Regions from separate parts of the Fontibacillus forbon genome, predicted to be linked through region 3. Evidence: a T-box and tRNA genes for the amino acid it is inferred to sense, from the RefSeq annotation. Region 3 holds a T-box; the other regions hold tRNA genes.
The links. A T-box is a leader RNA that pairs with one kind of tRNA and senses whether it is charged. The one in region 3 lies ahead of argS (arginine--tRNA ligase), so its partner is inferred to be a tRNA-Arg.
Positions count from the first base shown of each region.

Region 1: it encodes a tRNA-Arg, which carries the amino acid that the T-box ahead of argS (arginine--tRNA ligase) is inferred to sense. The anticodon was not compared.
Region 2: it encodes a tRNA-Arg, which carries the amino acid that the T-box ahead of argS (arginine--tRNA ligase) is inferred to sense. The anticodon was not compared.

Region 1 covers NZ_JBKGFV010000010.1:31,958-42,292, reverse strand. The annotation lists gene ACLB09_RS24705 (copper amine oxidase N-terminal domain-containing protein) at 1-641, shown strand, start outside; gene ACLB09_RS24700 (PdaC/SigV domain-containing protein) at 869-1,972, shown strand; gene ACLB09_RS24695 (hypothetical protein) at 2,283-2,693, opposite strand; gene ade (adenine deaminase) at 3,375-5,180, opposite strand; gene clpP (ATP-dependent Clp endopeptidase proteolytic subunit ClpP) at 5,404-6,000, opposite strand; tRNA gene ACLB09_RS24680 (tRNA-Arg) at 6,208-6,282, opposite strand; gene ACLB09_RS24675 (LacI family DNA-binding transcriptional regulator) at 6,470-7,489, shown strand; gene ACLB09_RS24670 (ABC transporter permease) at 7,615-8,574, shown strand; gene ACLB09_RS24665 (carbohydrate ABC transporter permease) at 8,589-9,476, shown strand; gene ACLB09_RS24660 (type 2 periplasmic-binding domain-containing protein) at 9,563-10,335, shown strand, end outside.
Region 2 covers NZ_JBKGFV010000006.1:49,528-59,862, reverse strand. The annotation lists gene ACLB09_RS21365 (ABC transporter permease) at 1-430, opposite strand, end outside; gene ACLB09_RS21360 (ABC transporter ATP-binding protein) at 427-1,158, opposite strand; gene ACLB09_RS21355 (stalk domain-containing protein) at 1,435-2,862, shown strand; gene ACLB09_RS21350 (phosphate ABC transporter substrate-binding protein) at 2,888-3,748, shown strand; gene pstC (phosphate ABC transporter permease subunit PstC) at 3,827-4,774, shown strand; gene pstA (phosphate ABC transporter permease PstA) at 4,771-5,652, shown strand; gene ACLB09_RS21335 (glutathione peroxidase) at 5,760-6,254, opposite strand; gene ACLB09_RS21330 (L-lactate dehydrogenase) at 6,491-7,450, shown strand; tRNA gene ACLB09_RS21325 (tRNA-Arg) at 7,808-7,881, opposite strand; gene ACLB09_RS21320 (hypothetical protein) at 8,138-8,968, shown strand; gene tig (trigger factor) at 9,168-10,335, shown strand, end outside.
Region 3 covers NZ_JBKGFV010000002.1:761,842-772,176, reverse strand. The annotation lists gene ACLB09_RS10540 (glutamate decarboxylase) at 1-151, shown strand, start outside; gene accD (acetyl-CoA carboxylase, carboxyltransferase subunit beta) at 239-1,144, shown strand; gene ACLB09_RS10530 (acetyl-CoA carboxylase carboxyltransferase subunit alpha) at 1,134-2,156, shown strand; gene pyk (pyruvate kinase) at 2,267-3,688, shown strand; gene ACLB09_RS10520 (acyl-CoA thioesterase) at 3,820-4,242, shown strand; gene ACLB09_RS10515 (FxsA family protein) at 4,333-4,725, shown strand; T-box leader at 4,781-5,018, shown strand; gene argS (arginine--tRNA ligase) at 5,067-6,809, shown strand; gene ytvI (sporulation integral membrane protein YtvI) at 6,849-7,967, opposite strand; gene ACLB09_RS10500 (citrate/2-methylcitrate synthase) at 8,357-9,469, shown strand; gene icd (NADP-dependent isocitrate dehydrogenase) at 9,573-10,335, shown strand, end outside.

The DNA of each region.
Region 1 (10,335 bases), on a different contig from region 3:
GCGAGAAGGCAGCAGAGGTAAACGGTAAGAAGGTGGCCATTGATGTGCCGGTTACCGTGAAGGAGGGGCGTACTTATGTGCCGTTAAGATTCATTTCCGAGCAGTTGGGCGGTTATGTATCTTTCAATAAGGAAGAGAACCGGGCGGTGATCCGGACTCCATCCGGACAGGCAAACTATGAAACCTTGATGAGCGGAGACTTGACCGAAGCCCGTGAAGTCGCCTCCCGGCTGGAGTTGGTATATGAGCGGGATACCGAGCCGCTTCCGGTGACCGGGGAAGGATTTACGACCACAAATACGTATCCTAAGGGGGAAGCGCTGCGCCTGAAGCGGGATTACAAGGGAATGACCTGGTATGCGGAAGTCAATAAGGAGGGCCTGCTGGTCGTCAAGTGGCAGAAGGACAGCCTTGGTGAAAAGCGCGAAAGCGGGACGCCGCCGAAGTCTTTCGGCGAAGCGTTATTTTTCTCCGATAACTTCATGTCAGAATTGTTGATCTATGGAACTGTAAACACAGCCGGAGAGTCGTCGGAGCTGGGAAGAATCAGCTTGGCGGGTAACGGGGACAAGGAACCGAGTCTCGCTGTTCCCATCGAGGGAGAAACGAGGACGGATGCACTAACGGGAACGGATGTATAACAGATACGGTAATAGATGTAGTAACAGATGCGGTAATTGGTGCGGTAATAGATGCGGTAATAGATGCGGTAAAAATACGGTAACAGAACGGTAATAGATGCTGTAGCAGCGGGCGCATGGGATGGGCTGGCACGAGAACTTCTTCTATAACTCCTGCTTCCTGGAGCATGATTTTCCACACTCGGGGAAATAATTGGGGTAACTCCGAGAAGAAGTGAGGTTAAGAAATGAAAAAGTTCGCTTTTCGTATAGGTTGTGCAGTGCTTGCTATCGGTATGCTGGCTTCGGGATTGGGGAGCATGACTTGGTATGGCACTCCGGCTTATGCTGACCCTGCTCAAGGCAGTCCGTCTGCGGTGCAAGTCCAAAAACCTAAAGCCGGCCAGCCGGTAAAGGTTACGCTGAAGGGCAAACCGTTGAAACAGCAAGGCGTAATGGGGGAAGAGGCAGTACTGGTTCCTTTGGAACTGATTCGCAAAAGCTTAAAGATACCGGTGAAATTCGATGAGAAGAGCAATACTTACACGTTGAAGCGGGGAAATGTCGTTGTCCAGCTTCAGCCTACGGAGACGGGGGCCAAAGTGGTTGTGGACGGAAGCACGCAAGTGCTCCCCTATGAGTGGATGGTCATTGACGGCAAGCCGTATGTATCCGTGAAAGTACTTACCGATAATTTGGGGTACACCTCGGAATGGACTAAGGATGGGAGTGGGAGTTCGTATAATCTGATCCCTCACCGCTTGAACGATATCAAGATCAGCACGCGCAACATAGAGAAGGTAATACCCGAGGCTTCCATCAAGGTGCAGTATCCTCAGGTCAGCGGGCTGCGTAGCAAGGAAGCCGAGCGGAAGATTAATACCCTGCTTCAGGCAAGAGCCGATACATTCGTGCAAAAATCATTGAAGGAAGCGAAGGAAAACCAACCGTCGCCTAACGGCAGTCCTTACGAGTATCTCGGCAACTACACCGTAACCTATAACCGAGGTGGGCTCCTGAGCATTTTGGAACAGACCTATGCCTATACGGGTGGAGCGCATGGTATTAGCGTCAGAGAAGGCCTTACCTTCCGACTGAGTGACGGCAAGCTACTGACGCTGGATGAAGTGCTGCGCGCCAATCCCAACTTCCGAAGCATAGTGGATCCTTCCATCGCTAAGCAACTGAAGCAAACCGAGGGCTACTTCGGAGGCTTCGAAACCATCGGGAACAACCCGGATTTTTACTTGAAGGATAACGGGGTAGTCATCTTCTTCCAACTGTATGACTATCTTCCTTACGTGTTCGGATTCCCCGAGTTTTACTTCTCATTCCCGGAACTGGGAATCTAGAAGTAGTTGCGGTACCATGATGAAACGGCTTTAAGTACTGGACAAACATTAGACCGACAAGTATACACAGTAAAGTAAAAGGAACAACAGCAGATGCAGTAGCTACAGCAGAAGGTAGTAGCAACAGCAGAAAGAGTTGCAATAGTAGGAACGTCAACAATAGCGCAACAGTAACAAGCAACTACTGTGACAGTAATAACGTGAACAGCATCACTAGTAAAACCAGTAAAACCAGTAAAACCAGTAAAACCAGTAAAACCAGTAAAACCAGTAAAACCAGTAACATCCGCAATACCAGCGCCACCAGCCACTAGCAAAACCAGTACACAAGCACCTTCCGCACCAACACCAGTAACACCACCAACACCACCAACACCAGTAACACCAGTAACACTCGCAACACCAAAACTAGTAACACCAGAAAACCAGAAAACCAGAAAACCAGAAAACCAGAAAACCAGAAAACCAGAAAACCAGAAAACCAGAAAACCAGAAAACCAGAAAACCAGAAAACCAGAAAACCAGAAAAACCAGAAAAACCGGCAACAACAGCACCCGCAACACCAGTAACTAATAGCACCAACAACCGCAGAAACAATAACGACGGAAATAATCGCAACAGTAACAACCGGCCGACCGAACCAGACCGATAACTTGCAATAACTAATTCGAGAATACCCAGCAACAGACCCAATACCGTCAATATTTGGACCTTAAACAAATCTGCAACTCAAAAAGCCTGCCAATTTGGCAGGCTTTTGTTTTTTAGATGTATAGCGAGATTCCAATAGGGTGTACGTAATTAAATCAAACTAATGCAAAAATACATCAGTTTACTTGTGCAGAAGCCAGAATGAGCTCAATTGGTGCAAAAGTGCATCATTTTTCATCGTATAAGCCAGTTTTACTCCATATGCCCCGACAAATGATGTACTTTTGCGGTATTTGCGGGAAAGCGGTCGGTTTCGTTTAGAAAAGCTGCATTTTTGCATCATTTCGTAGCCAGATGGCATGAGTAAAAGCTACTTGGAATGTCACTCTGCCATCTGCCCAAACCCTTATTCCCCGATCTCGACGGGAATCAGTTGAACCGGTTGACATCCGACAGGTTGTGATTGGTGACGTTCAACTCGAAAATGAGTGGGACGGCGAAGTTATTGCACGGATTTATCGAGCAACAGAACAGGTATAATGCAAAAATACATCAATCTACTTGTGCAGGAGCCCGAATGAGCTCAATTGGTGCAAAAGTACATCATTTTTCATCGTATAAGCTAGATTTACTCCAAAGACCCCGACAAATGATGCACTTTCGCAGTATTTGCCTCTAAAGCAGTCTGTTTCGCTTAGAAAAACTGTATTTTTGCACCATTTTGTAGCCGTAAAGCGGTGCGAAGGGGCTTTACCCGATCTCGACGGGAATCAGCTTGAACTGATCGACATCCGCCAGGCCGCGATTGGTGATGCGCAGTTCGGGGATGACCGGCAGCGCGATCAGCGAGAATGTCATGAACGGCGCGTTCAGCGTACAGCCGAGCGTTTTCCACGCTTCTTCCAGCGTCTGAACTTCCTTCACGACGATATCGAGCGGCTGATCGGACATCAGCCCGGCGATGACCATCGGCACGGACGCCAGCACCTGTCCGTCCAGCACGGCGATCATGCCACCGCCCAGCTTCGCTAGCTCGTTGGCGGCGAAGGCCATGTCCTCCGGGTTGGTGCCCATGACCAGGAGGTTGTGGCTGTCATGCGCCACGGTTGAAGCGACCGCTCCGCGCCGCAGGCCGAAGCCTTGCGCGAAGGCCAGGGAGATCTGCCCCGTGCCGTGATGGCGCTCGATGCAGGCCAGCGTGAGCACATCCTGCTCGAGGCTCGGCCGGATGAAGCCGTCCTCGACGGCCAGCGTGGCTGTGCCGCGCCCCGTCCGGGCGCTGTTCTCGATCGCCCGGATCACGTTCACCTCGGTCGAAGCCGAGGTGGCCGAACCTTCGCGGCGACTGGCCAGCAAGAAGTCGCGCGCCTCCAACGGCCGCGCCAAATGCACCGACTGCCGCGCGGCTTCCGGATAGGCATAGGCCGGGAAGGCCATTTGCAGCTCGCCGCCGCCGAACACCACATTGCCGTCCGTGATGACGGTGGATGGCACCATATCCTTCAGGCTGTCGATCAGCAGCAGATCGGCGCATTTGCCCGGCGCGATGCCGCCGACGTCGCCGTCGACCCGGAAATACCGGGCCGTGTTGATCGTCGCCATCTGAATCGCCGTTACCGGCTCCACGCCTTCCTCGATCGCGCGGCGCACGACGTGGTTCATATGACCCTTCTCGATCAGGGTCTGCGGGTACACGTCGTCCGTGACGAGCATGATGTTGCCCGGGTGCACGTGATCTTCCGTCACGACCTTGATCACTTCCTTCACATCATGCCAGGCCGAGCCTTCGCGGATCATGAGATGCATGCCGAGCTGCAGCTTGAGGAGACCTTGCTCGCGCGTGACCGTCTCATGGCAAGACGTTACGCCGGAGGCAATATACGCCTGCAGCATTGGCTCGTCTTCGCTCGGAAAATGGCCGGTAACCGCTTTGCCGGCCTTGATCGTCGCGGCAATCTCGCCGCTCATCTTGGGGTCGCCGTACACGACCCCGGGGAAGTTCATCACTTCGCCAAGCCCTTCGACGCCTTCCCAAGTCATTCCGTCCTCAATATCGGCTACGTTCAGCTCGGCTCCGGCGTCCTCCAGGTCGTCCGTGGCGGGAACGCAGGAAGGGAAGGTCGTATATACCTTCAGCGGCAGCCCGCGTCCTTCTTCGTGCATCCAGCGCACGCCTTCCGCACCGAATACATTGGCGATCTCATGGGGATCCATGAACACGCCCGTCGTCCCTTTCGCCAAAGCGGCTTTGGCGAACTCCGTTACGGACAGCATCGTGCTCTCCACGTGCATGTGGCCGTCCAGCAGGCCCGGGACGATAAAGCGCCCCTTGGCGTCCAGCACGACCGTCTCTTCGCCGATCGTATGGCCGGCGTCCCCGACATAAGCGATCCGGCCCGCAGCGACGGCTACGTCCGTATGTGCCTGCAGCCGTCCGGTGTATACATTGACGAGCGTTCCGTTTTTTATCACCAGGTCGGCCTTTTTCGTTCCGGTGGCCACTTCGGCCAGAGTCCGGCTAACCTCGGTCAAATGATGTCTCTGTAAATGGCTCATCTTTGTTCACTCCTTCATTGGTGGGTGGCTAACTTCTCTGTTCATATTCTTTCACCGAACTCCTTGAAAAGCAAGCTGGCCCGGCAAAGCGGCGCGATATTCAGAAGCCGGTCCCGATGATCTTGGATCGATTCGGAATCCTATAGGTTAATGTATATAAAAAAGACCGCTCCAAGGGCGATAACCCGTTGGAGCAGTCTTTGATTTACTTTTGCAATTAAAATTAAACGCCTTGCGGTGTTACTTTCTCGATGACGCGATCGATCAGGCCATAGTCTTTCGCTTCGGCAGCGCTCATGAAGTAGTCGCGGTCGGTATCCTTTTCGATCCGTTCCAGCGGCTGTCCGGTGCGTTCAGCCAAAATCTTGTTCAGCTTATCACGCATCTTCAGGATGCGGCGGGCACGGATTTCGATATCCGTAGCCTGACCTTCGGCTCCGCCGAGCGGCTGGTGAATCATGATTTCACTGTTAGGCAGCGCGTAGCGTTTGCCTGGAGCGCCCGCATTCAGCAGGAATGCGCCCATGGAAGCCGCGAGGCCCACGCAGATCGTGGAAACGTCGGACTTAATGAATTGCATCGTATCGAAAATGGCCATACCGGCTGTAATGGAACCGCCTGGGCTATTGATGTACAGATGGATGTCTTTCCCCGGCTCTTCCGCGTCCAGAAACAGCATTTGCGCGATAATGGCGTTAGCGACGACGTCATTGACCTGGGAACCCAGGAAAATGATGCGGTCCTTCAGCAGTCTGGAGTAAATGTCATAGGCGCGTTCTCCGCGGTTACTTTGTTCAACGACCATAGGAATATAACTCACCGATAAAACCTCCTTATTTGGATCAAGCCATTTTATTGAATCGGTTCAATCAATTTCAGAATTGACGGAATCGATGAATATTAACCTCATCATAAACAATTTCAAACAGAAAGTCAAAGAAAGTCAAACTCAGTGTAATAAAAAAACCCATAGGTCAGGGTATCAGGTAAATCGTATAATAACTAATAGTTGCTAATGAAGTAATAATGGCGCGCCCGCGAGGAATCGAACCTCGATCTCAGGCTCCGGAGGCCTACGTCATATCCATTGGACCACGGGCGCAAACAGTACATTTAATTAGCGTGCAAAAATGATTATATGACATCCAGGGATAAAAAGCAAGGAAGTTGCTAAAAAAAGTTGTCAGTCGCCGGATCCGGGATAATAAAAAATAAAAGGATTGAACTGAAAGCGTTTTTATGCTAATTTGATGTTATAAAAACGTTTTTATTATGAAGGGCGAATGGAAATGGCAAAGGTTACAATCAAGGACGTAGCAAGGGAGGCGGGCGTCTCCATATCTACGGTTTCGAATGCACTAAACGATGTGGACGTACTGGCTCCGGAGACAAAATCACATGTGCTCAACGTGGCAAAGCGGTTAAATTATGTACCTAACCTGAACGGCAAGCTTTTAAAGTCCGGGAAGACTAAGATGCTGGGTTTTTTCACAACCAGCGTATCGGGGCCGTATTTCTACACGCTGGTGGAGTCCATGGCCCGCGAGAGCGACCGCTTGGGTTACGGGTTGAATGTGTTCGTCACAAAAGACAAGCAAGTGATCATGAACAACATTCTCGGCAGGCGCGTAGATGGCGTCATCATCTATGAAGAGCTAAAGATCGATGAACATGACATCGCGGTGATGGAGAAAGACAAGATCAAGGCCGTGTTTCTGGATCGGGTCTTTCACAACGAGACGATGGGCAGCGTGACCTTCGATTCCTTCGTGTCCGGTTATGAAGCAACGAAATATTTAATCAGCCTCGGGCATAAGAGAATTGCCTACATCTCCGGCGTGGATACGATGTACGATAGCGTGCAGCGGAGAGACGGCTATCTGGCCGCCTTGAGGGAGCATCAGCTTCCTGTAGACAGCGACTATGTATTGCAGGGCTATTTTGAGGAAGAGGGCACTTTTAATGCCGTAAAATCCTTTCTTCACAACCATTCGGGCAAGGTGCCGGATGCTTTCCTGGCCGGGAACGACCTTAGCGCGATCGGATGCATCAAGGCTTTGAAGTCTCACGGTTTCGAAGTACCGATGGACATTAGTGTCGTAGGCTTCGATGATATCGATATCGCCCAGTACTTCGCGCCGCCGTTAACGACGGTCAGGAACCAGATCGCAAGGCAAGCTATCCTGACGATCGACCATCTGGTTGCCATGATCCAGAAGAAAGAACAGGGTAAGTCCCAAAAGCTGCAGGGAGAGCTTGTCGTTCGAGGCTCAAGCCATGTAAAGATCAACAGGAACGAACAGGCGTAAGCCGGGAACAAGAATCTTTGTTGCGGAATTGTTTTTTTAACGGTGCAAAGATAGGGGGATTTGTTTTGCCAAAAATAAAAACGTTTTTATACTTTAAATTTATATTTTAGAAGGGAGAGAGGAACATGGCAAAAGGGTCTGCCGCTAGCGGGAAAAAGCCGATGGGGCAAAGGGTCAGGGAATTTGCAATCGATTACAAGCGGCAATGGGAGATTCAGTCCATGATCTTGCCCGGCGTCATCTTCATGATCATTTTTTGCTACATTCCGATTTACGGCTTGTCGATCGCTTTTAAAAACTACACGGTCATCGATACGCTGGATTCCGCTCCCTGGGTGGGTCTCGACAATTTCAAAATCATTTTGTCCGACAAATATTTTTGGGATTCGGTGGTTAACACCTTGGGCATCAGCTTTCTGAAGCTGGCTGTCGGCTTCGTGATTCCTATTGTTTTGGCGATCATGATTTACGAATTAAGCATGGGCCGGTTCAAAAAAATCGTGCAGACCATTTCGTATCTGCCGCATTTTCTGTCCTGGATCGTATTGGGCGGGATGCTGATTACGTGGTTTTCGACCACCGGGTTGTTCAACCAACTGCTGCTCGATTTGGGTCTCATTTCGAAGCCGCAAAACATTTTGCTGGACCCGGGGAAATACTGGTGGATCGCCACCCTGTCCGATATTTGGAAAGAGGCGGGCTGGGGGACCATTCTTTATCTGGCCATTATGTCGAAAATCGATCCTACATATTACGAAGCCGCCAAAATCGACGGGGCCAGCCGAATCAGACAAATCTGGAACATTACGCTCCCTAATATGAAGATGATCATCAGCTTGAACCTGATCTTGACTGTAAGCGGTTTATTGGGCTCCAATCTGGATCAAACCCTGGTGCTGATGAACTCCCAAAACCGGGCCCGCGCGGAGGTCATCAACTCTTACGTATACCGGATGGGGATGACGCAGGGCGATTTCTCCTATGCTACCGCCGTTGGTTTGGGTGTCTCCATAGTTTCAGTAATTCTGCTGGTTGCCGCCAATAAAGTCACCAGTAAACTAAACGATAATCAATCGGTCTTGTAAAGGAGGCAATTCCAGTGAATCGAAAGGCGGTTAAAGAAGATCTCGACAGCAGAATCTTTGATACCATCAACATCACCTTGCTGCTCATGTTCACCGTAGTCATCGTCGTTCCGCTTTGGAATGTCATCGTGTCCTCCTTTAGTTCGGGCAGATCGCTGGCGGAAGGCGGATTCGTATTTTGGCCCAAGGAGTTCTCCCTGGAAAATTACGAAGCCGTATTTCGGGACACGAGCATTTGGCAATCTTTCTTTATCTCCATCTCCAAAACGACGCTCGGCGTGATTACCCACGTGTTTTTCTGCGCCATGATCGGTTACGGGTTGAGCAAAAGATACGTACGCGGCCGCAAACTGTATGTCGCCATGGGCGTCATTACCATGTTTTTCTCGGGCGGCATGATTCCCACCTACTTATTGATCAAATCGCTGGGACTGCTCAACAGCTTCTGGGTGTACATCATTCCGGCCTTGTTCAGCTATTACGATGTCGTCATTCTCATGAACTTCTTCCGGAATGTGCCCGATTCGCTCGATGAGTCGGCCAAGATCGACGGAGCCGGGGACTGGCGGATTTTTCTCAAAATATTCATTCCGCTTTCCATGCCTGCCATGGCAACGATCGCTTTGTTCAACGGAGTCGGGCAGTGGAATGACTTCATGACCACCAAATTGTACATTACCGATCAGGCCCTTTATCCGCTGCAGATGAAGCTGTATGAAATTATCGTCCAGTCGCAAACGCAGTCAATGCAAAATATCGGGGGCTCCGTCGTGATCGAAACGACGACCAAAGGGGTTCAACTCGCGACCATTGTCATTACTACGTTGCCGATTGTCGTGATGTATCCAATACTGCAAAGGTACTTTATCTCGGGCATGATGCTGGGGGCGGTGAAAGAGTAAAAGTTTCTTTTCGGCGGTTTACCAAGCAGACAAATGTGGGGTTTTAAAGTTGTTGAAAGCGCTTTAATTCAAAGGAGGGTAAAAGGATGTACAACATGAACAAAGGATTTGGTACAAAAGGGATCAAATTGTGTGCTGCATTACTGGCTGCGGTATTGGTCATTACGGGCTGCGGCTCGGGGGGAGGATCCAAGAACGCCCCTAAGGACGTTTCGATTGAAGGCCGGTATGCGCTCGATCCGGAAACGCCGGCGTGGAAGCTCGACAAAAAAGAAGAGACAACCGAGCTTACCTGGTATGTGAATGCGGACTGGTGGAATACCGACTTCGGCAAGGACGTCGTGACCAAGAAAATTAAAGAGGACTTGAACATTGACATCAAATTCATTACGGGCGACGACACGAAACTGAACACTTTTTTTGCCGGCGGGGATATGCCCGACCTGCTAACCATTTTCGATTCGAACTCTCCGGTGGTGCAAAAAGCTCCGACTTGGGCACTGTCGTTAAACGATCTTGCGGAAAAATACGACCCGCATTTCAACAAAGTAGCCGCCGCGGATACGTTGAACTGGTTCCAGTTGAAAGACGGCAAGACTTACGGCTATCCGAACTACTCGAATACGCAGGCCGACTATGACAGCGGCAACATTCCTGCTAAAACGGCATTTGTCGTCCGCAAGGATGTTTACGACGCCTTGGGCAAAACGGCCATGGGAACGCCGGAAGAATTCAAAGCCGTCATGGACCAAATCAAAGGACAATTTCCGGATCTGATTCCTTTCGGTTTCAATTCCATCGGGGAAGGCACCGGTTCATTGGGCGACGTGTTCCAGGATTTCCTCGGCGTACCGCTGGA
Region 2 (10,335 bases), on a different contig from region 3:
TCTCCGAACCGTGCAGATAGGAAAAGTTCATTTTATCCGCGGCTCCGCTCTCCTCCGGCTGAAGTTCTTTGGCAGCCTTCTGCAGCAGCATTATCACGGATTTGTTTACTGTCGGCTCGCTGCCTTCAAGCTTGACGTCCAGCCCTTTCTCCATCGGGATTAGGATCGCGTCGATTCTTCGGTCGTCCAGTGCCTGTGCGGCCTTTTCCTTGTCTTCATAGGTGAGAATATTCGCTCCATGCTTTTCCAAGCTTGCAATCAGGGGGGCGGGAATTTGGACGACACCCATATCGGGTTCATAATCTTTGCCGTTAAATACCAGATACATCAAGGATAGCACCACGAGAGGCGCAATAAAAATGAGAGCCAGCGTCCGCTTATCGCGGCGGAATTGCCGAAGTATGCGTAAAATGACGGCCCAGATTTTCATGACTCACCACCCCCGTAATAAATGAATGCCTCTTCGATCGTTTTTTTACCGGCTTGTAAGATAAGAGCGGAAGGCGTATCCACGGCAAGGAGCGCACCGTCGCGGATCATGCCGAGGCGGTCGCATTTCTCCGCTTCGTCCATCACATGCGTAGTCATGAGGATCGTGGTGCCCTTGGCATTCAAAGCCTTCAATTCGTTCCAGATCGACTGGCGCAGCAGCGGATCGATCCCGACAGTCGGTTCGTCTAGGACCAGCAGCGGCGGTTCATGCAGCAAGGCAATCGCCAGCGACAGTCTTCGTTTCATTCCGCCCGAATATTGATCCACTCTCTTCTTCAGATGCTCCTCAAGGGCGACAACCTCCATGACTTCTTGGATTCTAATTTTGCGGCGTGGTCCTTTCAAACCGTAAAGGGCGGCAAAAAACTCCAGATTTTCGAGAGCGCTTAGCTCGGTATAGAGCGCATCGGATTGCGCCATATATCCGATCTGGCGAAGCAAGCCCAGCTTCGGCATAAGCGTCCCGAAAACGCGCACTTCGCCGGAACTCGCGGTATCGATCCCTGTCAACAGTTTGACGAGCGTGGTTTTTCCGGATCCCGACGGGCCCAGCAAGCCGAATGTCTCGGCGGGGCGGACTTCGAGTGAAATATTGTCCAAAACCTTTTTCTTTCCGAAACTTTTAGAGACATGGGTCGCTTGAATAACCGATCCGTTATGAGACATTTAGCAGCCTCCCATTTGCATTTATAAGAAAAATGAGTGAGTACTCACTTTTAAATATAGAATAAAGTACGCTAAATGTAAATGGAATACGATTTTTTTAAACATTTTACAAAGTATTACAATTCCGGAGAATTGATTTAACAATTCTGTACGACAATCAAGGCATAGCACAATATACCAATTCATCACCCCCACAAAGTTACATAAATTCTCAACTGCTAATCTCTTCACTTTGCGGGACCCCGGAAACTAAATCATAAAAAAAGGGTGAACCGAATGAAAAACAGTAAAATGCTCGGCATGGTTCTTGCTACCGCCGTATTGGCCTCGGCCACGGCAGTCGGTACCGCAGGAGCCGCCGTCAGTACAAAAGCCGGCAATGCGGGAGCCAAGGCGACAGTAGCTCAAAGCAAAGCGGCAAACGTCAAACTTACCGTCGATGGCAGCCAAGTCCCCGTCAAAACGGTGACTGCCGGGAAAACAACGCTTTACTCGCTCCGGGATCTGGCGAACGCCTTGGACGCTGACATCAAGCTTAGCGGAGGTAATCTGGTCATCCAGGATGCTTCGCAACAATATGGACTAAGTCTCAAAATCGGCTCCAAAGATTACCGGGTAAACGGAGAAACCTTGCAATTCGGTACAGCCCCGCAACAGATCGGCGGAACGGTTTACGTCGAGCTGTCGCCGGTAGTTGAAGCGCTTGGCGGGGAACTGCTGTCAGCCAAGGGGGAAATTAGCAGTGTTGGCCGCTTGTCCGGTCAGTTTGACTTGCCGTTTTTTGATGCCGCAGGGAATGTGATTGCCACGAAAGAGGATGGAGAAGTGCCGCAATTGATCAAGTTGGATTCAGCCGGCCGGCATGAAGTTTTTTCCTCAAATGAAAGTGCGGTTGGCGCGGTAGTTTCCCCGGATGGATCGCAGGCTGCCTTTACGGATGAGAACGGCGGGCTTTATCTGCTGAATACGGCCAGCGGGCTGGTGAAGCAGCTCGGTAAGGACACTTCGGTGAAGACGGATCTGTCTTGGTCTCAAGACGGCAAGAGCATTTATTTTATCCAAGGGGACAAACAAGAGAAGATTGCATACATAAGCGTGGATACCGGCAAAGTGACCGAGGTGCTGGCGGATAAAGTGGAAAACAAATCCGGTGTAAGGATTACGGAAGACGGGAAAAAAGTGATCTATTTCGTACAAGTGACGGGTAAAGCCGAAACGGACAAAGAAGGCACGGAGGAGTCGCTCAAAATCGATTATTCTAAAGCTGGTACTCAGGTATTCTCCCTGGATCTCGCCACCAAAGATTCTAAGCCTGTTCAATTAACGAACGATACTTACAATAAGCTGTATCTTTCCGTGCTGGCGGACGGTAGAGCCATTTACGTAAGCGCAGATCCGGATGGTGTGATTCCGAACAGCGTGCTGAAGGTCGTTTCTGCGGACGGGAAGAACATAGCGGATTTAGCGGGTGATCTGGATGTTATCTCGGCCGTGGTGTCGGGAGGCAAACTGATCGTGCTGGCAGCGTCGGAAAACGGCAGCAAGGTATATGAAGTGGCTTCGTCGGGCGCTAAAACCGAACTATACAGTACGGATAAAGATGTGACCGAGTTGACGGTTTCCAAAACGGGGACTGTCGGGTTAATCGCCGAAGGCAAAGTAGTGCTGGTACAAGGCGGCAAAGGAACGGAATTGACCAAATAGAACGGAATCGAGAGGAGAATCATCCATGAAATTTTTCAAAAAATTATCTTTGTTAACTGTAGCATCCGCTTTATTACTGTCGTCGGCGATCGCGGGTACGGCCGGGGCCAAGGACGATTTGAAAGGTAAAATCACCGTCAACGGTTCGACGGCATTGCTTCCGCTCACTTTGCAGGCCGCAAAGGAGTTTCAAAAACTCCATCCAAAAGTTAAGATCGCTGCCAGCGGCAAAGGTTCCGTTACAGGCCCCCAGGCCGTGAAGAAAGGAATTGCCGACATCGGAGCGTGCGACTGGGACGCCAGTACCGATGTGCCCGGGTTTAAAGCATTCGACGGTCAAGTGGCCAACAAGGTCGCCGTCATTCCGTTTGCCACGATCGTAAACAAAAGCGTAAAAGTCGATAATTTGACCACCGAGCAGCTTAAGGGCATCTATTCCGGTAAAATCACAAACTGGAAAGATGTTGGCGGCGAAGATGAGGACATTGTGGTGATCACCCGTTCCTTCGGTTCCGGCACGCGCGTCAATTATCAGGCTAAAGCACTGGGCGGCGGCGATATCGTGAAAAAAGAAAAGAACTACAAAGAAGTCGGCTCCAGCGGCGACATGAAAACAGCTGTAGCGACGACTCCGAATTCGATCGGTTACATCGACCTTACCTATATCAGCGGCAGCGACATTAAAGCCGTGAAGCATGACGGCGTTGCGGCGACTACGGAAAACGTCATTAACGGCAAATACAAAATCTGGTCCTACGGTTACTACATGACCAAAGGCAAGCCAACCGGGGCGACCAAAGAATTTATCGAATATGTGCAAAGCAAAAAGTTCCAAGAAAGCTCGCTGAAAAAGCTCAAGTTCATTCCGATCTCCGCCATGAAATAATTTGTTCTTTTTGTGATCGTAACCCGGCCAGCCCTGTTATCGGGGCTGGCCGCTGTATGGGAGGATACTATTGTGAGCATGCCAGTTCATCAAGCCGGCAACCCGGAGGAAGCTGATTCGGCCCCTTCGTCCAATCGCCGTGTGACCGGGCGGTTTAGCAAGGCGCTTTTTATAAACAAGTTGTTTAAAAATTACTTTCTGTTCAGCATTCTAACGCTCTGTGCCGTGCTGGCGATGGTCGTCTTTTTTATCGGCAGAACGGCGGTTCTTGTGTTCGGGGACATTTCTCCCGCCGAGTTCTTCTTCTCGCTGGACTGGACGCCGGAAGAGGGGCGCTTCGGAGCTGCCCTGTTTATTTTAAATACACTGTCTTTAACTTTGCTGACTTTGATTATGGCTGTTCCGATTTCCGTCGGGCTTGCGATTCTCATGGCTGAAATTGCGCCGAAATGGCTGAAAAAATCGATCCGTCCGGTTCTCGATCTGCTTGTAGGCATCCCTTCGATCGTATACGGTTATCTGGGTTTAACGGTCCTCCTCCCGCTCCTTCGTGAGCTGAGCGGCGAAGGATTGGGGGACGGCTTGTTGGCAGCCGCCATCGTGCTGACGATTATGATTCTGCCGACGATCAGCCGGATTAGCGACGATGCGATCGGAGCCGTCCCGAAAAAATACCGTGAGGCCGCCTACGCGCTGGGATCAACCCGCCTGCAGGTCATTTTTCGGGTTGTCCTGCCGGCGGCCGGCCGGGGAATCGTGGCCGCGGTCATTCTCGGAATGACCCGGGCCATCGGAGAAACGATGGCCGTTGTTATGGTAATCGGCAATACGCCACAGTTGGCCAAGTCGTTATTTGCATCAGCGTCGGTGTTGACGAGCAATATCGTGATGCAAATCTCGAACGTCGAGTTTGATTCGACATGGAATTATGCGCTGCATATGATGGCTTTCCTGCTGCTCCTCATTTCCTTCGCGCTCATTCTGATCATCCGCTATCTTGGAAAAAAAGGAGGGGCTGAGTCATGAACCGATTCGGCGCATCACGAAAACAGGTCCGCTCTCTGCGGTTGGACCGGATTGCAACGGCTTGTTTCTACGGACTCGGCGCACTGGTATTGCTCCTGATTTTCTGGCTATTGTTTACGATTTTAGGGAAGGGGTTGCCGGGAATTACCCTGTCCTTCCTGACCAAGCTTCCCGAGGAAATCGATCCTGGCGGCGGTATCGGCCCCATGCTGTTCAATTCCTTTTACGTGCTGATTCTGTCGCTGATCATCTCTATTCCGATCGGAGTCGGAGCCGGCATTTACATGGCCGAATATGCGCCGAAGAACCGGTTCACGGAAGTGCTGCGAATCTGCGTCGAATCGCTGTCCTCCGTTCCGTCCATCGTTTTCGGCCTCCTGGGACTCGCGATCTTCGCCGAGCTGCTCGGCATCGGGCTTACGATTCTGGGCGGCGCGGTAAGCCTCGCCTTCCTTAATCTGCCGATGCTGGCCCGCGTAACGGAGGAAGCCGTCCGCGCGGTTCCGGACGACCTGCGGAACGCTTCGTATGCGCTTGGCGCGACGAAGTTCGAGGTGATCCGCACGGTCGTTCTTCCTGTGGCGATGGATGGCATCGTCACCGGCATTTGTCTTGTGGCCGGGCGGGCTTTCGGGGAGTCGGCCGTCATTATTCTGACGGCGGGTCTCAGTACGTCCGGAGAGATGTGGGACTTCAATCTGTTCTCGCCGGGTGAGACGCTGGCGGTTCATCTATGGTATGTCCAGTCCGAAGCGATCGTGGAGGATGCCCGCCAGATTGCGGATAAATCCGCAGCGGTGCTGGTTTTTGTGGTGCTGCTGATCAACCTGGTATTCCGCGTGCCTCTGTGGTTCAACAACCGGAAGTTGAAACGTTAAAAAAATCGCTGTATTCGCAAGCGGCGGAGGCTGGTTACCCGCTCTTGCGATACAGCGATTTTTTGTTTATTTAGGTCTGTGGGATCGGGATGAAGGTTTTTGGCATGCTATTTCGCCTTATGAAGCTGACGGCGGATGTCCTCTTCCAACGCTTCCGGCTCGGTGCGGGCACTGTACTGCTTCACGATATTGCCTTGACGGTCGATGAGGAATTTGACGAAGTTCCACTCGATATCGCCTGTACGGTAAGGCTCCGGGGTATTTTCAACCAGATATTTGTATAGCGGGTGGGCGTTATCCCCCTTCACATCGACTTTGCTGAACATCGGGAAGGTTACCTGATAGTTCAAGTCGCAGAAGCTTTTAATTTCTTCTTCGGTCCCGGGTTCCTGTCCGGCGAATTGGTTGCAGGGAAATCCGAGCACGGTAAAACCCTGATCCTTATAAGTGCCGTAAAGATGCTGAAGCCCTTTGTAATGCGGGGTAAGGCCGCAGGCGCTGGCCGTGTTGACGATCAGCAGGACCTGTCCTTTGTAGGGCTCTAGCGTGGTTTCTTTTCCGTCGATGGTATTTACCTGGAAGTTATATATGGATTGACTCATGGCTCCGCCTCCGTTTTCAAATGTAATCTCTTCAATTTTAACTGATTAGGATGGCGAAACTCAATTGGATGAGAAAATGGATCGATGATCAAAAGGGAGCGAAATAGACTAAAAAGTGTAAAAAATATGAAAGCAAATCATTGGAATGCCCCTATCGATTCCGGTTATAATTTAGGAAGATATTTTTTTTGAATATAGATAGCGGATCGGAATCGGTTAAAAATGGAGGCGGGAAGATGGCCAGGAAATCAAGAAAAGTGACGATCGTCGGGTCAGGTCTCGTCGGGGCGGCTTGCGCATATTCGATGATCAACCAGTCCATCTGCGATGAGATCATTATGGTGGACCGAACCTATGACCGTGCGGTGGCCCAGGCGCTGGACTTGTCGCATTGCATGGACTTTACTTCCAACAGAACGAAAGTCCATGCCGGTTATCTGGAGGATTGCAAGGATGTGGACGTAGTCGTGCTGACCGCCGGAGCCAATCCAAAGCCGGGGCAGACGAGGCTGGATGTTCTGGAGGACGCGGAAAAAATCACCACGGACATCGTGACCCGGATCATGAGCAGCGGCTTTGACGGCGTGTTCGTCGTGGCGGCGAATCCGGTGGATATCGTGACTTACATTGTGCGCGAGGTTTCCGGATTTCCGCGTCATAAAGTGATCGGCACAGGAACCTCCCTGGACTCGGCGCGTTTGAAAACGCTGCTGTCCGACGTTTTCTCCATCGACCCCCGCAGCGTAAACGGGTATGCGTTAGGAGAGCACGGGGAATCTCAATTTGTAGCCTGGTCCCACGTGACGATCGGCGGGAAGCCGGTGCTACAAATCCTCGATCAGCATAAGGAACGATTTAAAGATGTAGATTTGAACGAGATCGCGCGCAAAACGAAGGATGCGGGATGGGAGATTTTTACCCGGAAGGGCAATACCCAGTTTGGAATCGGAAACGCGCTTGCCTACATCGTTCGTTCGATTCTCAATGACGAGCATAAAATTATCGCTATCTCCGTCATCCTCGAAGGCGAGTACGGACAAAGCGGCGTTTGCACCGGCGTCCCGGCCATCATCGGAGAAGGCGGCATCCAGGAAGTGGTGGAGCTCAACCTGAATGAAGAGGAACAGCGAAAATTCGATGAATCCTGCTCCATATTGCGAAGCGCGATCCAGGGTCTTCCCGGGAAAGCGGTTTGAGTGACAAAAAGCAGCTGCCGATTGGAAATATCCAACAGGCAGCTGCTTTTTAGAGTGACTCTGCACGTGGGATACTCGCGCTCCTGCGCGAGACTCCGCTGGGCCACTCCCGCTAATCGCGGGAGGCCTCGCTCCGACGAACCCCCAAAGGGGTTCTCATCCTCAGAGACGCAAAAAGCTCTCCGGAAAGGAGAGCTTTTGACTTATACGTCCCAGGAGGGATACTCGTGCTCCTGCGCGAGACTCCGCTGGGCCACTCCCGCTAATCGCGGGAGGCCTCGCTCCGACGAACCCCCAAAGGGGTTCTCATCCTCAGAGACGCAAAAAGCTCTCAGGAAGGAGAGCTTTTAACTTATACGTCCCAGGAGGGATTCGAACCCCCGACCGACGGCTTAGAAGGCCGTTGCTCTATCCAGCTGAGCTACTGGGACATGAAAAATAAAAAAACAGAAGCAAAAAATATATTATCATAGCTAGTTAGAATTCGCAACAGATTTTTTGCAGGGCGCTGAATCCGGTTGATGCGGACTCCGATTTTTTGTCTTCTATACTCTCTATGCTATAATCTCTGATGAATTAGACCGGAAGAAAGGAGGTGCCCTTATTAGCGAACATCATCAGAGCGAGAAGGACAACCTTGTTTTATTTCCCAAAACATTGGATTTTTATCAGATAGAGCTAACGAGAATGCTGGAGACGGAGCGTTACGGCGAAGCTTCGGAGCTCCTGAAATTTTTACTGCAATGCCAAGGGCAGGACCCTAGACTATACGAGGAATGGCAGGCGCTGTTGGATTGGCTGACAGACGCTTTTCCCCTGCTGCAGGGGAGCGGATCGGGCAGTGACGAGGATGAAGAAGTTGGCGAGGAAGACATGGCTAGACAGCATGTGGAGGCCAAGCTCGCTGAAGATAGCAATTATGCCGACAAACTGCTTCATGCCGTTATGGATAAGCCGATGTCTGAACAGACTTTTCTGGCGCTGGAACAACTCGCCTACCTGGATCGGCCGGAGGTCGACGATGAACTGATCGGCTGGCTGCACCGCATGGAGATACATCCTCTGCTTCAATATCGGGTATTGCAAATTTTGCGGCGCCGGGGAACCCAAGGTTTGATACAATTTTTCCGTTCGGGTGAACATGTGGAAATTGAAATAGAGTCGGTGCCGATCAAACCGGAGGAATTTCCCCAGTCCGTTCAAACCGTTTTGGAGCGGGTGGGGAATCAGACCCAGGTTCACGATCCGACGTTGTTTTATTTTGCCCAGGAACTTTGGACCCAATTTGTGATGGCGATTTACGGAACGAACGATTACAAATCGCTGCTTGGCGAAGAGGAGGCCATGATCGATATTTGGGCGGCGGCGCTGCATCAAATGGTGGCCGACAGTCTGCCCGGGGGAATAAGCGATGAGGAGATCCGCAGCCTCTACGGGATTACGGACAGTCTGCGTCTCCGTTACGAGCAAGCATACCGCTCTATGCGCCAATTCGTTGCTGCAGGAGTGAACGGGTAGTATTTTTATAAAAAGGCTAGATTGCTGTAAGAGTGGTTTCGAGCGGCTCTTGTAAAAAAAAGTTTTGTTGTTTATAATATAATGGTTATTCTGAACGTGGACTAAGGACAGCTATACTGGAACCAAGGTAGCTGCTTTTATCGCGCGATTCGGTTTCAGTATTTTAAGTATATGTGAAATTTGGAGGGGAAGGCATAAAATGAAAGCAACTTGGGAAAAAATAGAGAAGAACCTCGGCGTTCTTGAGGTTGAAGTGGAAGCGGAACGTGTATCCGCTGCACTGGATAAAGCTTTTCAAAAAGTAGTCAAGAAAGTAAACGTACCTGGTTTCCGTAAAGGTAAAGTACCTCGGGGTATTTTCGAATCCCGTTTCGGTGTTGAAAGCTTGTACCAAGACGCCATCGATATTTTGCTTCCTGAAGTTTATACTGAAGCGGTTGATCAAACCGATATTTTCCCGGTAGACCGCCCGGAAGTGGACGTTGAGCAATTCGCTAAAGGACAACCTTTCAAGTTTAAAGCTAAAGTAACGGTAAAACCTGAAGTGAAGCTTGGCGATTACAAAGGAATCGAAGTTCCTGCAACTGACGTTGAAGTCAGCGAAGACGAACTGAACGAAGAGCTTACCCGTATGCAAGAGCGTCATGCTGAACTCGTTGTTATCGATGAGGAAGCCGCGCAAAACGGTGACACGGTTGTGATCGACTTTGACGGTTCGGTAGACGGCGTTCCATTTGAAGGCGGCAAAGCGGAGCGTTATTCGCTCGAGCTCGGCAGCAATACGTTCATTCCTGGTTTCGAAGAACAAGTAGTCGGTCTCGCAACTGGCGACTTCAAGGACGTAACCGTTACGTTCCCTGAAACTTACCATGCTGAAGAACTGGCAGGTAAAGAAGCGGTATTTAAAGTGAAGGTTCACGAAATCAAACGCAAACAACTTCCTGAATTGGACGACGAGTTTGCTAAAGACGTTAGTGAATTCGACACGTTGAATGAGTATAAGGAAGACTTGAAGAAACAACTGGAATCCCGCAAGCAAAAAGAAGGCGAAGCGGAACGCGAAAGAGTTCTCGTCGATAAAGTCGGCGAAAGTGCAGAAGTTGAAATTCCGCAAGCTATGGTCGACAGCGAAGTTCAAAACATGGTTCGCGATTTCGATAACCGTCTTCGCGCTCAAGGCATGAACCTGGACATGTTCCTCGGTTTCTCCGGCCAAAGTATCGATGACTTGAAAGAACAGATGAAGGGTGACGCCGAGAAACGCGTTCGCAACAATCTGGTTCTTGAGCAAATCGCTAAAGCTGAGAAAATCGAAGCTACGGAAGAAGAAATCAATAAAGAGCTTCAGGATATGGCTGACGCTTACA
Region 3 (10,335 bases):
TGCGGAAATGATCAAGACGAAACTCACCGAAGAAGGCTTTCTTGTCCAAACACGTCCTGTTAATTTATCCAAACAGCAGTTTGAAATTTTAGTTCCGTCTGGTGAACTGGAAGAAGTTCAAGAAGTTCTGAATTCGATATTGCATCCTTAGAGGCAAGGAAATAGGCTGGGTAACTGACTATATTTCCTTGTCTTACTGTGATGCGGCCAATACATTAACGGCTGAAGAGGTGTAGTTGTGTTTAAAGACTTGTTTCAGAAAAAAAGAAAATACGCGACCATTCCTTCAGAACGTTTGGGGAGCGATCAAAGTCCGCAACAGGGAGATCGGCCGAAACGTGAAATACCGGAAGGTCTGATGAATAAGTGCAGCCGCTGTGGCACGATACAATACAGCAAGGAATTGGAAAAGAACCTGAAAGTATGTCCTTCTTGCGGTCACCATATGCGGCTGAATGCTCTGGAACGCATCCGGATGACTGTGGATGAGGGGAGTTTTCAGGAATACGACGAGGATCTGGTTTCCGTCGATCCCTTGAACTTTCCGGGGTATGCAAGCAAGCTGGAGCAGCAGAAACTCAAATCCGGACTACGCGAAGCCGTGGTCACCGGAGAGGGGACGATCGGCGGCTTCTCGGCAGTAGTGGCCGTGATGAGCTTTGATTTTTTCACGGGCAGCATGGGTTCCGTCGTCGGTGAGAAAATTACCCGCGCCATTGAAGCGGCCACGGAAAAGCGGCTTCCGCTGATTATATTCTCAACTTCGGGCGGGGCGCGGATGCAAGAGAGCATCTTAAGTCTGATGCAGATGGCCAAAACGAGTGCGGCCTTGGCCCGTTTGGACGAGCAGGGCGGCCTTTACATCTCGGTCATTACGGACCCGACTACAGGGGGCGTTTCGGCTAGTTTTGCTATGCTCGGAGACGTGATTATCGCAGAACCGGGCGCGGTGTTCGGCTTTGCCGGACGTATCGTCATTGAACAGACGATACGCCAGAAGCTGCCGGATGATTTCCAGACAGCGGAATTCAATCTGCAGCACGGACAACTGGATATGGTCGTTCACCGCAAAGAGCTAAGGGCTACTTTGTCTCAAATGCTAGACCTGCATGGAGTGAAAGGAGGGGTCAACAATGGCGGGTGAATTGCCTTTTGAATCGCCTCTCGTAAAACTCCGCGAGAAGATACAGGAACTTGAACAGTTCGGCATGGAGAAAGGGATCGATTTCAGCGAGGAAATCGCCAGGCTCGAAGAGCGTTATAAGGAGTTGGAGGACGAGATCTACAGCAATATCTCTCCTTCGCAAAAAATGCATTTGGCCCGGCATCACCAGCGTCCGACTTCGTTGGATTTGATTACCCTTATTTTTGAGAATTTCGTTGAGCTGCATGGCGATCGGGTTTTTGGCGACGATCTTGCCGTTGTCGGCGGATTGGCCAAGTTAAACGGCACCCCTGTCACGGTACTCGGCCAGCAGCGCGGGAAAGATACGAAGGACAATATCGCCCGCTTTTTCGGCAGCGCGCACCCGGAAGGCTTCCGTAAAGCGCTGCGTTTGATGCATCAGGCCGACAAATTCGGCCGGCCGATCATCACCTTTATCGATACCAAGGGGGCCTACCCGGGCATTACAGCGGAGGAAAGAGGGCAATCCGAGGCGATCGCCCGCAATTTGCTGGAGATGGCCAAGCTGCATGTGCCTGTCATTTGCGTTGTCATCGGGGAAGGCGGCAGCGGCGGCGCTCTTGCGCTCGGTGTGGGCAATCGGGTGCTGATGCTGGAGAATGCGATCTACTCCGTCATTTCACCGAACGGGGCAGCCTCGATTCTTTGGAAGGATGCTTCGAAAGCGGATCAAGCGGCTGAAGCGATGAAGATCACCGCACAGGATCTCCTGGATATGGAGGTGATCGAAGAGATCATACCGGAGCCGAAAGGCGGCGCTCATCGTGATTACGAGACCACCGCATCGGCGATAAAGGGCGGGCTGATCCGCCATCTGGAGGAATTGTCTTATATGAATCCGGACGAGTTGGTGGAAGACCGCTACCGGAAGTTCCGTAAAATCGGAGAATTTGAGGATGGGGCTGCAAAAGATAGTCCTCAAAAAGTAAAAGAACCCATTATAGATCCCACACTAGTCGGTAATGACTAGATAGACTGTTACAATATGATAAACTTCCTATACAAAAGAGGAGTTTTGTAGTAAATTTAATTGTTGGAAAAGAAGTATAGAGAGAACTAATTAAACGGAGGAAACCCAAAATGCGCAAAACAAAAATCGTATGTACTATCGGTCCTTCCAGTGAATCGTTAGAAAACATCAAGAAACTGATTATGGCTGGAATGAACGTCGCTCGCCTCAACTTCTCCCACGGAGATTTCGAGGAGCATGGCAACCGGATCAAAACGATCCGCCAAGCGAGCGAAGAGCTGGGGAAATCAATCGCCATACTGCTGGACACTAAAGGTCCTGAAATCCGCACCGGCAAATTGAAGGTAGAACCGATCGAGCTTGAGCAAGACGAGTTCATCACGTTGACCACAGAAGAAATTCTTGGCGACAAAGACCGCATCTCCATTACTTATAAAGAGCTGCCTGGAGACGTGGAAGTCGGTTCGACGATTCTGATCGATGACGGTTTGATCGGTTTGACCGTAGTGGACATTCAAGGAACGGAAATCAAGTGTCGCATCGTTAACGGCGGTACGATCAAGAGCAAGAAGGGCGTAAACGTACCGGGCGTGAACATTTCCCTGCCAGGCATCACAGAGAAAGATGCTAACGACATCAAATTCGGGATCGAACAAGGCATCGATTTTATTGCGGCTTCCTTCGTTCGTAAAGCTAGCGACGTGCTCGAGATCCGTGAACTGCTCGAGGGCAGCAATGCTACTCATATCCAAATCATCTCCAAAATCGAGAACCAACAAGGTGTCGACAACCTGGATGAGATTTTGGAAGTTTCCGACGGTCTGATGGTAGCCCGCGGTGACCTTGGCGTGGAAATTCCTGCGGAAGATGTACCTTTGGTTCAAAAACGCATGATCGAAAAATGTAACCGCGTCGGCAAACCGGTTATCACGGCTACACAAATGTTGGATTCCATGCAACGCAACCCAAGACCTACACGCGCTGAAGCGAGTGACGTGGCGAACGCGATCTTTGACGGCACCGACGCTATCATGCTGTCCGGGGAAACCGCTGCAGGGAAGTATCCGGTGGAATCCGTTCTGACGATGTCCCGCATCGCGGAAAAAGCGGAATCCGCTCTGGAATATCGCGAAATTTTCATCAAACAAAGTAATGCACAACAAACGACGGTTACTGAAGCGATCAGCCAAGCGGTTGCCAACTCCGCTCTGGAATTGAACGCCAAAGCGATCATTACTTCGACCGAAACCGGTTATACAGCTCGTATGGTATCGAAATACCGTCCGAAAGCTCCGATTATCGCCGTTACGACTGTGGAACAAACTTGCCGCCGTCTTGCCCTGAACTGGGGCGTGACACCTGTTAAAGGTGAAGTGGCTACTTCTACGGATGAAATGTTCGATAACGCTATGAAGGGCGGCTTGAACTCCGGTCTCGTTAAAGAAGGAGACCTGGTTGTGATCACTGCGGGTATTCCGCTGGGCCGTTCCGGTTCGACGAACCTGGTTAAAATCGGTCAAGTTCGTAAATAATAGCTGCAAGAAGCATCGTAATGACAATCAAAAGCAATGGGCGTCCGGATTCGGACTTTCCCGTTGCTTTTTTGATATACTGGAATTTGTGAGTTTCGGGATCGATTATACAAGCAAAAAGGGGAGTAATTATGTCATATGTCAGTGAGCTTGAAATTAAGCCTAAATATTTTGAGTTCGATATGATGGGAATCATTTATCACGCCCATTATTTGGGATGGTTTGAGGCGGGCCGAACCAAACTGATCGAGGATTTAGGCTTTCAATATATCCATATGGAACAAGCGGGATATATTTCGCCCGTGCAGGAAATGCGGATTGAATACAAGAAAGGAATCCGTTACGGTGAAGATGTATTGCTGAAAACTTGGATTCGAAGCAACGGCGGGGTAAAAACGGAATACGGTTATGAAGTGTTGAACGGAGAAGGGGAATTATGCGTAGAAGGTTCCTCGACACACTATGTGGTTCGGCGGGAGGATTTCAAGCCGGTTCAATTTAAAAAAGTATTTCCGGATTGGTATGAAGCTTTTGAGCAAGCCAGCAAATTTTGATTATACGGAATCAAAACGGTACAATACTCTTTAGAATGAATTGCCATCATCTTTAAAGAAGGCATGCTGCTAGAAAAAGGAGTTATTATTATGCGTAAATGGATTGCCGTTTTGATTGTTGTAGTCCCGATTATAGAATTTTGGGGTTATGTGGAAGTCGCCGAAAGACTGGGCGTAGGGAAGACGATTTTTCTTACTTTGGCCACCTCGATTATCGGCGGCTTAATGATGCAGTTTGAAGGACGCAAAGTGCTCGCCGATGCCAAAGCGCAAATGAATGGCCGCCAGGTACCGGGCAAGTTGATGATCGAAGGAATGTGCGTTTTCGGCGGCGGGATTTTATTGTTGATTCCGGGATTTGTAACCGACTTGATCGGATTCACCATGGTGTTTCCTTTGACGCGTCCGCTATACCGTATGCTGTTGATGAAGTGGATCGGCAAGAAGATCAAGGACGGTTCGATTACTTTTTTTCGGCGCTGACTCGCTATCGTTGACGTCTCGATGATTTTGCTATATATTCAATTCTAATATTTTGTTAATATCCATGAACGGGATAGTATTTTGCGAAAGGTCCATAACAGCGAGCCGGAGGGGTGGGAGCCGGTATGGAAGCCGCAAAAGAATCGGGCCCTGGAGATGGTTTGCCGATTAGCAGCCGATATTCAGTTGCTATGTAGGTAAATCCGGTGGTTGGCCGTTACCCAGCAGAGTGGCTGAATATTGCTTCAGCACGTAGAGTGGTACCGCGGGAACTTAAGTCTCTCGTCTCTTATTGAGACGGGGGACTTTTTTATTTATCGATTGAAAGGAGAATCGCTGCAATGGAACAGTTCAAAAAGCAGATTGCTGCAAAAGTATCGTCCTTGCTGGACGGAATTTCGGAGGAGGAGGTGCAGGCGATGCTGGAGTATCCGCCGGATGACTCCATGGGCGATATTTCGCTGCCCTGCTTCAAGCTGAGCAAGCGGCTCCGCAAGTCTCCGGGTGCCATCGCGGACGAACTGGAAGCGGGATTCCGCGGGAAAGAGAACGAAGGACCCGGGAATATCGCCCGGACATCGTCGGTATCCGGTTATTTGAATTTTCATCTGAACCCGGCGGTGATTAGCGGCCAAGTCATCCATGAAATTTTAATTTCCGGGGAGAGTTACGGTTCGCAAACGATCGGTCAGGGGAAAACGATCGTGATCGATTTTTCTTCTCCCAATATTGCGAAGCCTTTCCATGTGGGTCATTTGCGCTCCACGGTGATCGGAAACGCTCTTTATCAAATTTATTCGTACCTGGGATATACCTGCATCGGAGTCAATCATCTTGGCGACTGGGGCACCCAGTTTGGGAAGCTCATCACGGCCTACCGTCATTGGGGAGAACCGGAAAGGCTGGAAGCCGGGGCCATCGACGAACTGCTAAGTCTGTACGTGCGTTTCCATGAGGAGGCGGAACGTGATAACGGGCTGGAAGACGAGGCGAGATCCTGGTTCGTCAAAACGGAGCAGGGCGATCCGGAGGCGCTTCAGCTTTGGCGGGAATTTGTGGATCTTAGTCTGGCGGAATTCGAGAAAATCTACAAGCTGCTTGGCGTGCGGTTCGATTTTATGACCGGGGAAAGCTTTTATAACGACAAAATGGAACCCGTCATTCATGAATTAAAGCAGAAGGGACTGCTGGAAAAAGACGGGGGTGCCTGGCTGGTACGTCTTGAAGACTACGATATGGCCCCGGCATTAATGCTGAAGCAGGACGGAAGCTCGCTTTATCACACCCGTGACGTTGCGGCAGCCCTATACCGGAAGAACACTTATCAATTTCATAAAGCCGTCTATGTGACGGATTATTCGCAAAGCCTGCATTTCCGCCAGTGGTTTAAAGTTGTAGAGCTGATGGGCTATGACTGGGCAGAGGATTTGGTGCATGTACCGTTTGGGCGCGTAAGCCTGGAAGGGGCGAGCTTGTCCACTAGAAAAGGCAACGTCGTCAAGCTGGAGGATCTGCTGGAGCAGGCTGTTCTGAAGATCAAGAACATTATCGAATCGAAAAATCCGGGGCTGGAAAATAAAGAAGAAGTAGCGAGACAGGTTGGTGTCGGCGCGGTGATTTTCAACGATTTGAGCGGGAACCGGATCAAGGACATCGTATTCTCTTGGGAGGACGCGCTCAGCTTTGAAGGGGAAACCGGGCCGTACGTGCAGTACACATATGCTCGGGCTTGCAGCGTGCTGCGGAAAGGGTATGGAGAGCGCGAAGAGGAGGCAACTGAAGCAAAATCGGACAGCATCCTTGATCCTGCATTGTTAAACGGTGAGGCTGAATTTGCTCTGGTTAAGCAATTGTCCCTGTTTACCGAGCGAGTCGAGCAGGCCGCCGTCAAAATGGAGCCGTCGATCGTCACGCGCTATCTGGTGGATACGGCACAGGCTTTTAACCGGTTTTATCATCATTGTCCGATTTTGACCGGGGATCCGGATTTGCGCGAGGCGAGGCTGGCTTTGGTAAAAGGGGTGCAAATTACGCTAAGCAACGGGCTCAAGCTGATTGGATTACAAGCGCCCGAAAGGATGTAAGGAAGGCGGAGGCTGTGATAATGAATTTTTTCCATTTCATTATCGCAGCCTTCCGTTTAGGATATAATTTCGCAGATCCTTCAGGACACCCGCGCGCGCAATCGCCCCGAATACGACGAAAGAAACCGGACCGATGATCAGTCCGAACACCCCGAACAGCTTCAGGCCGACGAACATGGAGATCAGCGTCGGCAACGGATCGAGTCCGACGCTGCTTGCCAGCACCTTCGGCTCGATTAATTGTCTGGCTACAAGGATGACTCCGTACAAAACGGACAGACCGATACCAAGGCCCGTGTCTCCTGACATATAAGCATATAGCAGCCAAGGAACCATTACGGTTCCCACGCCCAAATAAGGAAGCAAATCGACGAATCCGATCAGGATCGCGTAAGTGAAAGCTGAATCCACCTGTAATATAAGCAGTCCGATCAATACGATGACCGCAGTAATCGAAATCATAATAAATTGGGCGCGCAGATAGCCGAACAGAGCCTTTTGCAAGTCTTTCCAGACTTCGCTTCCGGTTTTACGAAATGGAGAGGGTACAAGCCCGGAAAGAAAGCGCATATTTCTTTCCCAGTTTTTACTAATAAAAAAGACGGCCAACAGGATGACGATTAGAATGACGCCGAAATTCGGAAGCGAGGTCAGCAAATTGACGATCCCGCTTAGGAAGCCGCTGAGCAGCCGGGAAAGGGCCGAGCTGATCGTCGATGTCGTGTTGTCGATATTTTTGTTTATCGTATTCTCATAACCGGGGTTGTTCGCGATAAACCGGTTGATTTCGTTGATGATATTTTGGATTCCTTCGCTCTGGCTCCATTCGACGAACCAGTTTCTCCATTCTTCGATATGAAAATCCAGGGATTCGGCCAATCCGATCAACTCTTTTACGAGCCGGGTAACGGCTGCGGAGAGAACGATCCCGGCACCTCCGACAAAAATGATCAGCGCGGCGGTAACGGCCAGCCATCGCGGTAATTTTACTTTGAATTGCAGCCAACGCACAAGCGGATTCATGGCAAAGGCAATCAGCCAGGCGATCAGAAACGGATAGATTAACGGAAGCAGCCAGTAGAAGGCACCGGCCAGCGCGATCAGTACGATGCAAACCCAGCCTCCGCGCAGCAGGCGCTTTGTCATCACATTATCCAAACGGCATTCTCCTTTACGGACAGGTCCTCTTCTACCCTATTACTTAGTCTCATTTTGTATACCGGAAACAAAGGAAGAAGAGGAGTATATTAAAATCGACTTTTTGAACACAATTAGAAGTTAAATCTGTGACATTTGTCGTTGCCAACGAAAGCGATTACAAAAAATATTTTATCTCAGTGATAAAATCATTTGATGTAAAGGGGCGGGCTGAACATGTTCCTTTGCTTCCGAAAATCCAGTATGATTATTTTACAGGCCACAAGAGATCGATGTTACATTATTACAGGCCACTTCTTGCATTGCTCTGAAAATTTTAAACTTTTAAATTGAAAATGTTTTCATTGGCTTGTTTGGCTTATATTTCGTTTCCAAAGGAGAGATGTACTATGACAGCTACCAAAGGTCTGGAAGGTATTGTGGCAGCTACTTCATCGATCAGTTCCATCCATGACGGGGTTCTTGCTTATCGCGGGATCAACATTGACGACTTGGCGGAACGCGCGAGCTATGAAGAGACTGCTTATTTGCTATGGTACGGCAAGCTGCCCACCAAGACCCAGTTGGCTACCCTTCAGAAGCAGCTAAGCGAATCGGCTTCCGTTCCTGAAGCGGTACTGGAGCAAATGAAGCTGTATCCCGGCAATGCCAATACGATGGCTGTCCTCCGTACGGCCGTATCGGCTCTTGCTTTGTACGATGAACATGCGAATGAGAACACCCGGGAAAGCAATCAGCAAAAGGCGATTAAGCTGCAAGCCCAACTGCCCACGTTAATTGCCGCCTTCGCCCGGATCCGCGACGGCAAGGAGCCTGTCGCGCCATTGAAGGACGTGTCACTGGCGCATAATTTCCTTTACATGCTATCCGGGGAAGAACCGGATCCGGTGGCGGTACGCGCTTTGGATCAGGCGCTGGTATTGCATGCGGATCACGAATTGAACGCTTCCACCTTCTCGGCTCGCGTCACGATTGCAACGCTGTCGGATATTTACTCCGGCGTGACTTCCGCAATCGGTACGCTGAAAGGACCGCTGCACGGCGGGGCTAATGAAGCCGTTAGCCAGATGCTTGGCGAAATCGGCACCCTGGACAATGCCGAGCCTTATATCCAGAAGAAGCTGGCCAATAAAGATAAAATTATGGGATTCGGACATCGCGTTTACAAGAACGGGGATCCGAGGGCGAAACATCTGCAGAAGATGTCGCGCCAGCTTGGCTTAATGAAGGGCGATTCCACACTTTACGACATTTCGGTCAAAGTGGAGGAGCTTGTTACCGGTCAAAAAGGGCTGAAGCCGAACGTGGACTTCTATTCCGCTTCCGTATATACGATGCTTGGCATCCCGAGGGATTTGTTCACTCCGATTTTCGCGATCAGCCGCCTTTCGGGCTGGACCGCCCATATTTTGGAGCAACTGGATGACAATCGTATTATCCGGCCGCGTGCGGAGTATACGGGCGTGACCAATCAGCAATACATTCCGATCGATTTGCGATAGTACATTGCAACCCGGGAAACCGGGTTGCCATTTATGTTAAAATGAAAGTCGTAACCGTAAATTCCCGTCAAGACCAAATTGTTATGAGGAGGAACACATACACATGCTGCAATTGGAAAAGTTTAGCCTTCCTACCGAAGGTGAAAAAATCGTTATCGAAGGCGGTAAGCTTCAAGTGCCGAACAATCCGATCATTCCTTTTATCGAGGGTGACGGAACGGGCCGCGACATTTGGAAAGCGTCCAAACGGGTATTGGATGCCGCGGTGGAAAAAGCTTATGGCGGCGAAAAGAGCATCGCCTGGTACGAGGTATTCGCAGGAGAGAAGGCCTACAATACATACGGAGAGTGGCTTCCGGCCGATACGCTGACCGCCATCCGCGAGTATATTGTGGCGATCAAGGGACCCCTGACTACGCCGATCGGCGGCGGAATCCGCTCCTTGAACGTGGCGCTGCGCCAAGAGCTCGACTTGTACGTATGTCTTCGTCCTGTCCGTTATTTCGATGGGGTGCCATCCCCTGTAAAACGTCCGGAACTCGTGGACATGGTCATTTTCCGGGAAAATACGGAAGATATTTATGCGGGGATCGAATATAAAGAAGGCTCCGAAGAAGTGAAAAAGGTGCTCCAATTCCTTCAAAACGAAATGGGCGTCAAGAAGATCCGCTTCCCGGAAACGTCCGGAATCGGTATCAAGCCGGTGTCCGAAGAAGGCTCCAAACGCCTTGTCCGCGCAGCGGTTGAATATGCGATCAAGCATGAACGGAAGAGCGTAACTCTTGTTCATAAAGGCAATATCATGAAATTTACGGAAGGCGCGTTCAAAAACTGGGGCTACGAAGTGGCCGAAGCCGAGTTCGGCG